Regions from separate parts of the Pantoea sp. BRR-3P genome, predicted to be linked through region 3. Evidence: predicted binding sites of a transcription regulator. Region 3 holds the regulator's gene; each other region holds the start of a gene.
What was found. The regulator CRP, encoded in region 3, controls carbon source genes, mostly activating them, when cyclic AMP is high. The targets are predictions, from matches to a motif close to ATGTGANNNNNNTCACAT.
Positions count from the first base shown of each region.

Region 1: the regulator CRP is predicted to act here: its motif matches at 1,416-1,433, upstream of deoC (deoxyribose-phosphate aldolase).
Region 2: the regulator CRP is predicted to act here: its motif matches at 1,386-1,403, upstream of AAGR08_RS09515 (sugar transporter).
Region 4: the regulator CRP is predicted to act here: its motif matches at 1,074-1,091, upstream of ompW (outer membrane protein OmpW).

Region 1 is NZ_CP155066.1:449,510-451,715, reverse strand. Features, by position in the region: gene deoA (thymidine phosphorylase) at 1-442, opposite strand, end outside; gene deoC (deoxyribose-phosphate aldolase) at 505-1,284, opposite strand; gene AAGR08_RS02185 (TatD family hydrolase) at 1,579-2,206, opposite strand, start outside.
Region 2 is NZ_CP155066.1:2,063,979-2,066,184, reverse strand. Features, by position in the region: gene AAGR08_RS09520 (YdgH/BhsA/McbA-like domain containing protein) at 1-64, shown strand, start outside; gene AAGR08_RS09515 (sugar transporter) at 149-1,333, opposite strand; gene AAGR08_RS09510 (hypothetical protein) at 1,713-1,970, opposite strand; gene AAGR08_RS09505 (MFS transporter) at 2,138-2,206, opposite strand, start outside.
Region 3 is NZ_CP155066.1:155,826-158,031, reverse strand. Features, by position in the region: gene AAGR08_RS00690 (OsmC family protein) at 1-377, opposite strand, end outside; gene crp (cAMP-activated global transcriptional regulator CRP) at 682-1,314, shown strand; gene AAGR08_RS00680 (YccS/YhfK family putative transporter) at 1,373-2,206, shown strand, end outside.
Region 4 is NZ_CP155066.1:1,846,641-1,848,846, forward strand. Features, by position in the region: gene AAGR08_RS08545 (YciC family protein) at 1-518, opposite strand, end outside; gene AAGR08_RS08550 (YkgJ family cysteine cluster protein) at 603-962, opposite strand; gene ompW (outer membrane protein OmpW) at 1,208-1,840, shown strand; gene AAGR08_RS08560 (BON domain-containing protein) at 1,888-2,202, opposite strand.

The DNA.
Region 1 (2,206 bases), 290 kb from region 3:
CTTTAATAATCTCGCGGAAACGATCGTCGCTGGGGAAGATATCGAAGCCGGGAATCGCTTCCAGTTTATCCAGCGTGCCGCCGGTGTGACCCAGGCCACGACCGGAGATCATCGGCACATATCCACCGCAGGCCGCTACCATCGGGCCGAGCATCAGCGAGGTCACATCGCCCACGCCGCCGGTGGAGTGTTTATCCACAATTGGGCCGTTGAGGTTGAGCGATTTCCAGTTCAGCACCGTGCCGGAATCGCGCATCGCCATGGTTAGCGCTACGCGCTCTTCCAGCGTCATGTCATGGAAGTAGATGGTCATCGCCAGCGCGGCGATTTGACCTTCCGAGACGCTGTTGTCGCGCACGCCGTTAATAAAAAAGCGAATCTCTGCTTCACTCAGCGCCTGGCCGTCGCGTTTTTTACGAATAATTTCTTGTGGCAGGAACACGGTTGCCTCCCTGGAATGAGGAGGTCGCCATGAATGGCGACCCTACAAAGAATGGGTTGAACTTAGTAGCCCGCTTTACTGGTCGCGGTTTCGTGGCCCAGCGTATTGAGCAGGCTTGCCAGCAGGCTGGACGCGCCAAAGCGGAAATGACGCGCATCCGCCCAGCCTTCACCCAGCGTGTCGTCAGCCAGCTTCAGATACAGCGCCGCATCTTCAGCGGTACGTACGCCGCCCGCCGGTTTAAAGCCGACCTGCTGCTGCACGCCTTTATCGCGGATCACCTGCATCATGATGGCCGCCACTTCAGGCGTGGCGTTGACCGGCACTTTACCGGTGGAGGTTTTGATGAAATCGGCGCCCGCATCAATTGAAATCTCAGAAGCCGCACGAATCAGTGCTTCATCTTTCAGCTCACCGCTTTCGATAATCACTTTCAGCAGTACGTTGGCGTCTGCGCAGGCTTTTTTACAGGCTTTCACCAGTTCAAAACCCACGTCGCGATTACCGGCAATCAGCGCGCGATACGGGAACACCACGTCGACTTCGTCGGCACCGTAGGCGATCGCCGCGCGGGTTTCGGCCAGCGCAATCTCGATGTCATCGTTGCCGTGCGGGAAGTTGGTGACGGTAGCAATGCGAATTTCTGGTGTACCCTGCTCGCGCAGCGCTTTACGCGCCGCCGGAATGAAGCGCGGATAGATACAGATTGCAGCGGTATTGCCGGCCGGCGATTTCGCCTGACGGCACAGCGCGATCACCTTCTCGTCGGTGTCGTCTTCGTTCAGGGTGGTTAAATCCATCAGTTGCAATGCGCGCTGTGCTGCTGCTTTCAGGTCGGTCATGATGCTCTCCAAAATTCAGATCGGCGGGCACAACCCACCGGGGAATGTGATAATTCTAACAATTACCGTGACAACGAATTGCGTTTCATGTCACACATGAACAGAAAACCCGTCATTCATATACAATAATTTAGTGATTAACATCACAAATAATTGCCAATCAAGCCAGAATACCGCCCAGCTCGCCATTGTTAGTATTATCACAAAAAAGGATGCAAAAGTGTACTGTCGGCTCTATCACTGTAGCTAATCAGACGTAAGGTGGCGTAAATGCAGATTTTGTCGGGTGGGGAATCAGGCTGGCAGCGCAAAAAGACGCAGGCTGTTATGCCATAACGCATTGGCGATGGTTTCAGGGGATTCACTGCGCAGCTGGCACAGCACATCAAACACATTACGCGCCCGCTCGGGGCGATTCGGCTGGCCCTGAAAACCCTGCAGCGGCATATCCGGCGCATCGGTTTCCAGTAACAGCGACGCCAGCGGCAGATGGGCGATGGTATTGCGGGTTTTGCTGGCACGTTCATAGGTGATAGTGCCGCCGACGCCAATCGCGTAGCCGAGCTGAATAAAGCGCTCAGCCTGCTGCTGGCTACCGGCGAAACCGTGTACCACGCCACGACGCGGCAGATCGTGACGACGTAAATGCATGGCTAACTGATCGTGGGTGCGACGTGAGTGCAGAATGACCGGCAGATCGTACTGCTTCGCCAGCCTGAGCTGCTTATCGAGCAGCCGCGTCTGCTTAGCGAATTGCGCATCCTCCATGTACAGATCGAGACCGATCTCACCGATCGCCACGCGCTTGCTGTCTGGCTTTTTCAGCCAGCTTTCCAGCGCCTCAAGATGCGCATCTTCCTGATGCTGCGCAATATTAATGGGATGCAGGCCCAGCGCAGCATACAGCGCGTCATGTTGCTGC
Region 2 (2,206 bases), 1.9 Mb from region 3:
TTTCCGCATAACTTCGACCTCTGGCAACAACAAGCTAAATGGCACAGCAGTCATTTATAACTAAGAGAATTGTGCAGCGTGCCCCGAAGCATGCTGTGAGAAATGAATAAAAGGCTTCAGCAGCGTATGTCTGCTGAAGCCTTTTTTATTATCCGTTAGAACGTAACTGAGGATAGCGACGGAAGATAGCGATACACCAGAACAGGGCGGCAAGCCCAATAATGCCACCAACGTTACCCACATCTGACATTTTCATATGCAGGCTAACCTGGTTGCCCAGCAGCGCGCCTGCACCAATGCCGATATTGTAAATCCCTGAGAACAGCGACATTGCGACATCAGTTGCATCCGGTGCCAGTGCCAACACGCGCACCTGCATAGCCAATCCGATCATCATCATTGCCATGCCCCAGGCGATGCATAGCACGGTGATTGCGGCGGGACGCGCGGCGGCAAAGACCAATAGCCCCATGCTCAACGTGATGATAGCAATGGCCGCGATCAGCATCGCTGAGGGAAATTTATTACCTAGCGTGCTGAACAACACGCTGCCGATAATGCCAGCCGATCCAAACAGCAGCAAAAGCAGGGTGGTGAAGTTTTCATCGGCATTGGCCACAACCTGCATAAACGGTTCGATATAGCTGTAAGCGGTGTAATGCGCCGTCACCACCACCGTTACCAGAATGTACATGGCGACCAAAGCAGGACGACGGAATAACATCGGTACGCTGCTCAGCGAACCGGTGTGTTCACTAGGCAGGCGAGGAAGTACGCGCATCAGCAGGATGAGCAATACCAAAGCCGACAATCCAATCATACCGAAAGTTGTACGCCAGCCGAGATATTGACCCACGATGCGGCCAATGGGCACACCCAATACCATCGCCAGCGCCGTCCCGGTAGCCAGCATACTTAATGCCTGTGTTTTCTTACCGGCAGGCGCCACACGAATTGCCAGCGAAGCGGTAATTGACCAGAACACCGCATGCGCCAGCGCAATGCCGATACGGGAGATAACCAGAGAAGTGAAATCCCACGCCACAGAAGAGAGCACGTGGCTGGCAATAAACAGAATAAATAGTACCGACAGGAGTAAGCGGCGTTCAATGTTACGCGTCAGCAACATCAACGGCAGCGACAATAGTGCCACCACCCATGCATAGATGGTGAGCATGATGCCAACGTCGGCGGTCTTCATGGCATAACTGGCGGCGATATCCGACAGCAGACCAACCGGAACGAATTCCGTGGTGTTAAAGACAAAAGCAGCGATAGCCAGCAGCACGACGCGCAGCCAGGCTGTCTTACGGGAGACGGTTGTAGATTGCATGGAGTTCAAATCAGTCAGGCGGCGAATGTCAGGGCCAAATTGCACCCCATAAAGGTGACCTTTGTCACAAAATTGCGGCTATTGTGGAGCATTAATGCGCCGAGGGAAACCGTTTGTCGGGCTTTTATCGCTGAATATTTTTTATCACCTCAGGCGTGGTTAATAGCCTGAGGTTATTATTGTTTTCTGCTCGATAAATAAACAGCGCGAAAGAGTGAAGTAAAATGCTAAGACGAGTTCGGGGCGATCTGGACCTTGGGCGCATTCCTTACACTAAGGTCCAGTCAATATTAAGCTGAAATTTATAATTATTATGAAATCCCTTAGTTTCGCTTAACAAAATGGTTTAACCGCTTAAGCCATTGTCAGACCAGTATTATCAGAGTCTCACCATGTGTTTTAGTGCCACACTATTCTGGGTTGTCAGGTTTTTTTTTACACCGACCGGACAACAGTGCTCGCAGCCCATCGCGCTGGTATAAAACTTACGCGCCTGTTGGATGGCGGCGTTCGGCGTATAAAAAGTACCTAGAAAACGGCGTGCATTATCGGAAGGAAGGAACGGGCAGCCCGTTGCATGTACCACATGATTGTCGTTATAGCCGGCATGCTTATCGACGTAATAATAGAGTTCCATCTAACGTCCTCATTGCTGTGAAATAATAAAAGTCTAACTATTGTTGGAATGGAATTATTATAGCGATGAATCGCCATTTTGTTTTATCTGGAACTGTCAGAACGGCGGATGGCGTAACGTGATAAAAGAAGCGGGGCGCACAGGCCCCGAGAGAAAGGTGAAAAGTATTACAGTTTTCGGCACTGTAAGCGCCATCCGACCAACAAAGCCATTAATAATAAAAGCGTAATGAAGAC
Region 3 (2,206 bases):
GTGATTTCCACGCCTTTGCCCAGCATGATCGCCACCGAGCAATATTTTTCCGCTGACAAATCAACCGCGCGGGAAACCGCCTTATCACTCAACGCTTTGCCGCTGACAATAAAATGCAGGTTGATGTGGGTAAAAATACGCGGTGCTTCTTCGCGGCGTTCAGAGGTGAGTTTCACTTCGCAATCGGCCACATCGCTGCGCCCTTTTTGCAGAATCGAGACCACATCAATGGCGCTGCAACCCCCTGCTGCCATTAACACCATCTCCATTGGACTTGGCGCTTTATCACCGGAATTCCCGTCCATTAACACCTGATGTCCGGATGAGGATTCTCCGAGAAAGGTAAGACCTTCCACCCATTTCACTCGTGCCTGCATGATTCTTTCTCCTGAAGCGGCGGTTTTGCCGCCAGAGTACGCTTTCACCTGATAAACAGCAATCCAGACTATTCCCCCGTTTGCTGAAGCGAGACAACACAAGACAGCTCGCAAAAGCTGTGCTACAAACAGTGCTGAAAATATTTTCGTCGTTACAGACGAAGGCGGGAAGAATCAAAAGCGTAGCTTAAGAATGACCCGGAATAATTTTTCCATTACTGGAAACGCTCGACGATTAAACCGCCTGACAGGGAAAAAATGCCCCCTGTATTTTGGGCACGATTACAACAGAGGATAATAGCGAATGGTTCTCGGCAAACCGCAAACAGACCCTACACTCGAATGGTTCCTGTCCCATTGCCATATTCACAAATATCCGTCCAAAAGCACGCTCATCCATCAGGGTGAGAAAGCGGAAACGCTGTACTACATCGTGAAAGGTTCCGTAGCGGTACTGATTAAAGATGAAGAAGGCAAAGAGATGATTCTCTCCTACCTCAATCAGGGAGATTTCATCGGCGAACTCGGTCTTTTCGAAGAAGGCCAGGAACGTAGTGCCTGGGTGCGTGCGAAGTCTGCCTGTGAAGTGGCTGAAATTTCCTACAAAAAATTCCGTCAGCTGATTCAGGTAAACCCGGATATTTTAATGCGACTTTCGTCGCAAATGGCGCGTCGTCTGCAAGTGACATCAGAGAAAGTGGGCAACCTTGCTTTCCTTGACGTAACAGGACGTATCGCGCAAACGCTGCTTAATCTGGCTAAACAGCCAGATGCGATGACTCACCCAGACGGCATGCAAATTAAAATCACCCGTCAGGAGATTGGTCAGATCGTGGGCTGCTCACGCGAAACCGTGGGTCGTATCCTGAAAATGCTGGAAGATCAGAACCTGATCTCTGCACACGGTAAAACCATCGTCGTCTACGGCACCCGCTAATTTCTTCTCACCCACGGCGTGATGGCAACATCGCGCCGTTTCTATTTGCGATGAGCTGATGTGGCGCCGAATCATCTATCATCCTGAAGTTAACTATGCACTGCGGCAAACGCTGGTGCTGTGCCTGCCTGTGGCTCTCGGCTGGCTGTTTGGCGATCTGCAAAAAGGTCTGCTGTTCTCGTTAGTGCCTGCCTGCTGCAATATGGCGGGTCTGGATACGCCGCACAAACGCTTTTTCAAACGCTTGATTGTGGGTGGTTCGCTGTTTGCCACCGGCAGCTTCCTGATGCAAATTTTGACCGCTTACCAGATTCCGCTGCCGTTGATCCTGCTGGCGCTGCCGCTGCTGATCGGCGTGACCGGCGAAATCGGCCCGCTGCATGCACGCCTGCTGCCCGCCACCTTAATCGCTGCTATCTTTACGCTCAGCCTGGTTGGGCGCATGCCGATATGGGTGCCGCCGCTGCTCTATATTGGCGGTACGCTGTGGTACGGCTTGTTCAACTGGTTCTGGTTCTGGCTGTGGAAAGAGCAGCCGATGCGTGAATCGCTCAGCCTGCTGTTTCGCGAGCTGGCGGATTATTGCGATGCCAAATACACCTTACTGACACAGCTGACCGATCCGGAAAAAGCGTTACCGCCGCTGCTGGCGCGCCAGCAGAAAGCGGTCGATCTCATCACTACCTGTTACCAGCAAATGCATATGCTGTCGGCCAGCCGCGATAACAGTCACAAGCGCCTGACGCGCGCCTTCCAGGTGGCGCTGGATTTGCAGGAACACATCTCGGTCAGTCTGCATCAGCCCGAAGAGGTACAGAAACTGGTGGAGGAGAGCCACGCTGAAGCGGTGATCCGCTGGAACGCCAAAATCATCTCCGCACGTTTGCGCGTG
Region 4 (2,206 bases), 1.7 Mb from region 3:
GCAGCGAAGACCCCTTGCTTTTCACTGGCCAGAATCACTGGCGCCAGCGAAAACAGTATCGCCAGAATCACGCCCGGTACCATCAGTACCATAAAGCCCAGTTGCACCAGCAGCGTGATCAGGAAAGTTTGCAACAGTAGCTTTGGTAGCATGGGCGCAGAAGCGCCAATCGCACGCAGCGCACTGACGCGTTGTCCACCAGAAACCATGGGGATCAGGCATAGCATGCCACCCAGCAGCAGCGTGTTGCCAATCAGGGCCGCGAAGGTTCCCGCCGCAGATGCACGCAGGAGAATTCGTTGCTGATCGGGTGACATATTCTGCACGAGCTCAAACAGCGACGATGCACTGTCATCTGACTGACTTAACAACGATAGCTGCTCTTCATCAGGCGTTAACGCATGGCCGACAATCACAGTAATGAACGAGGTCAGCAGTGCCATCAGTAAAATAGTAACCAACTGATGGCGCAAAAAATTTCCTGTGTCACGGTATAACGAGCTTGCCGTGATAGACATGTAAACTCCTTGAAAGAACCGGATTAATTAACCCGGCGATTGTACATGTTCTATTGGCGTGCTGGCACCCGCATTGCGATAACTTTATGTCATCTCAGGTAAAGAAGGGTGAAAAAGGGCGGGAAGGCCATAGCGCGCACGGGCGCGATCGCAGGCTTCGTTCACCTCCCCGTTCTCTCCAGACATCGAAAATTCACGGCAAGGCGACGGACGTTGCTGATAAATACCGCAGGATACGCAGCCGCCAACGTCCCCTTGCAGCGCAATACAGTGCGGCTGACGATCGTTGGTACCGCGCATATTGCGCATCAGTAGGCCTAACGGTTCGGTTAACTCAACGGGGACGGTACCGGCGCCATCATCGGCTTCGGCCCAGTAAAAGGAGACACGGAAGTACGCGCAACATGCGCCACACGTCATACAGGGGTTAAGTAAATCGCTCATCTGATCGCCCGCTACTCCTCATGCATCGAATCAAAATCACTCAGGAAAAAGTAAAATAATCACCCGCAAAAATTTTCGCAAGCAGACAATTATTGCGTCGTGTAAAGCCAAAATTGATCTGAATCAATTCATTGTTTTTTAAGTGATTAATTTATATTGAGGAAGATGATCTTTTACCAAAAAAGGGGTAAATGTTGTGCCGCGAACACGATTAAGACCCTACTTTATTTGGCAAAGGAGTGATTATGAAACTGGCAAAATGCGCGCTGCTAATGGCACTGGCCATCCCGCAACTGGCACTGGCTCATGAAGCAGGTGATTTCTTTATGCGCGCAGGTAGCGCGACCGTACGTCCGACCGAAGGCTCTGACAATGTGCTGGGAATGGGCGGCTTCAATGTAAGTAACGATACCCAACTTGGTTTAACCTTTACCTATATGGCGACGGACAACATTGGCGTTGAATTGTTAGCAGCAACCCCCTTCCGTCATAAAGTTGGCCTCGGCGCCACCGGCAACCTCGCCACCGTGCGCCAGCTGCCACCGACATTAATGGCGCAATACTATTTCTTTGATAGCAATAGCAAAGTGCGTCCTTATGTCGGCGCGGGTATCAACTACACCACTTTTTATGATGCAAAATTCAATCAGACAGGCAAAGACGCCGGTTTAAGCGATCTCAGTGTGAAAGATTCGTGGGGCCTGGCGGGGCAGGTTGGTTTAGATTATCAAATCAACCGCGACTGGATGATGAATGCATCGCTGTGGTACATGGACATTGATACAGAGGTGAAATTCAAAGCCAACGGTGAGCAGCAAAATATTAATACTCGCATCGATCCCTGGGTATTCTTCTTCGGCGTGGGTTACCGTTTCTAACGGGGATGCCGTAAAGGAAACGGGCGACCAGATGGTCGCCCGTTGTGTTATTTAATCTGCATATTGTTAACCACAGATTTAACACCCGCTACGCTGCGCGTTACTGCAACGGCACGGTTAGCCATCTGTGGTGAGCTAACAAAACCACTCAGCTGGACTTTGCCCTTGAAGGTTTCAACGTTGATCTCAGTAGATTTCAGCGATTCATCATTTAACAACTGTGCCTTAACTTTGGTGGTGACAACCGTATCGTCGATGTATCCACCCGTGCCTTCTTTTGTTGCTGTTGGTGCACAAGCGCTCAGCGTCAGTGCCACTACTGCAGCCATCAAAAATCCTGCAACGACTTTGAAAAAATTCATTGGT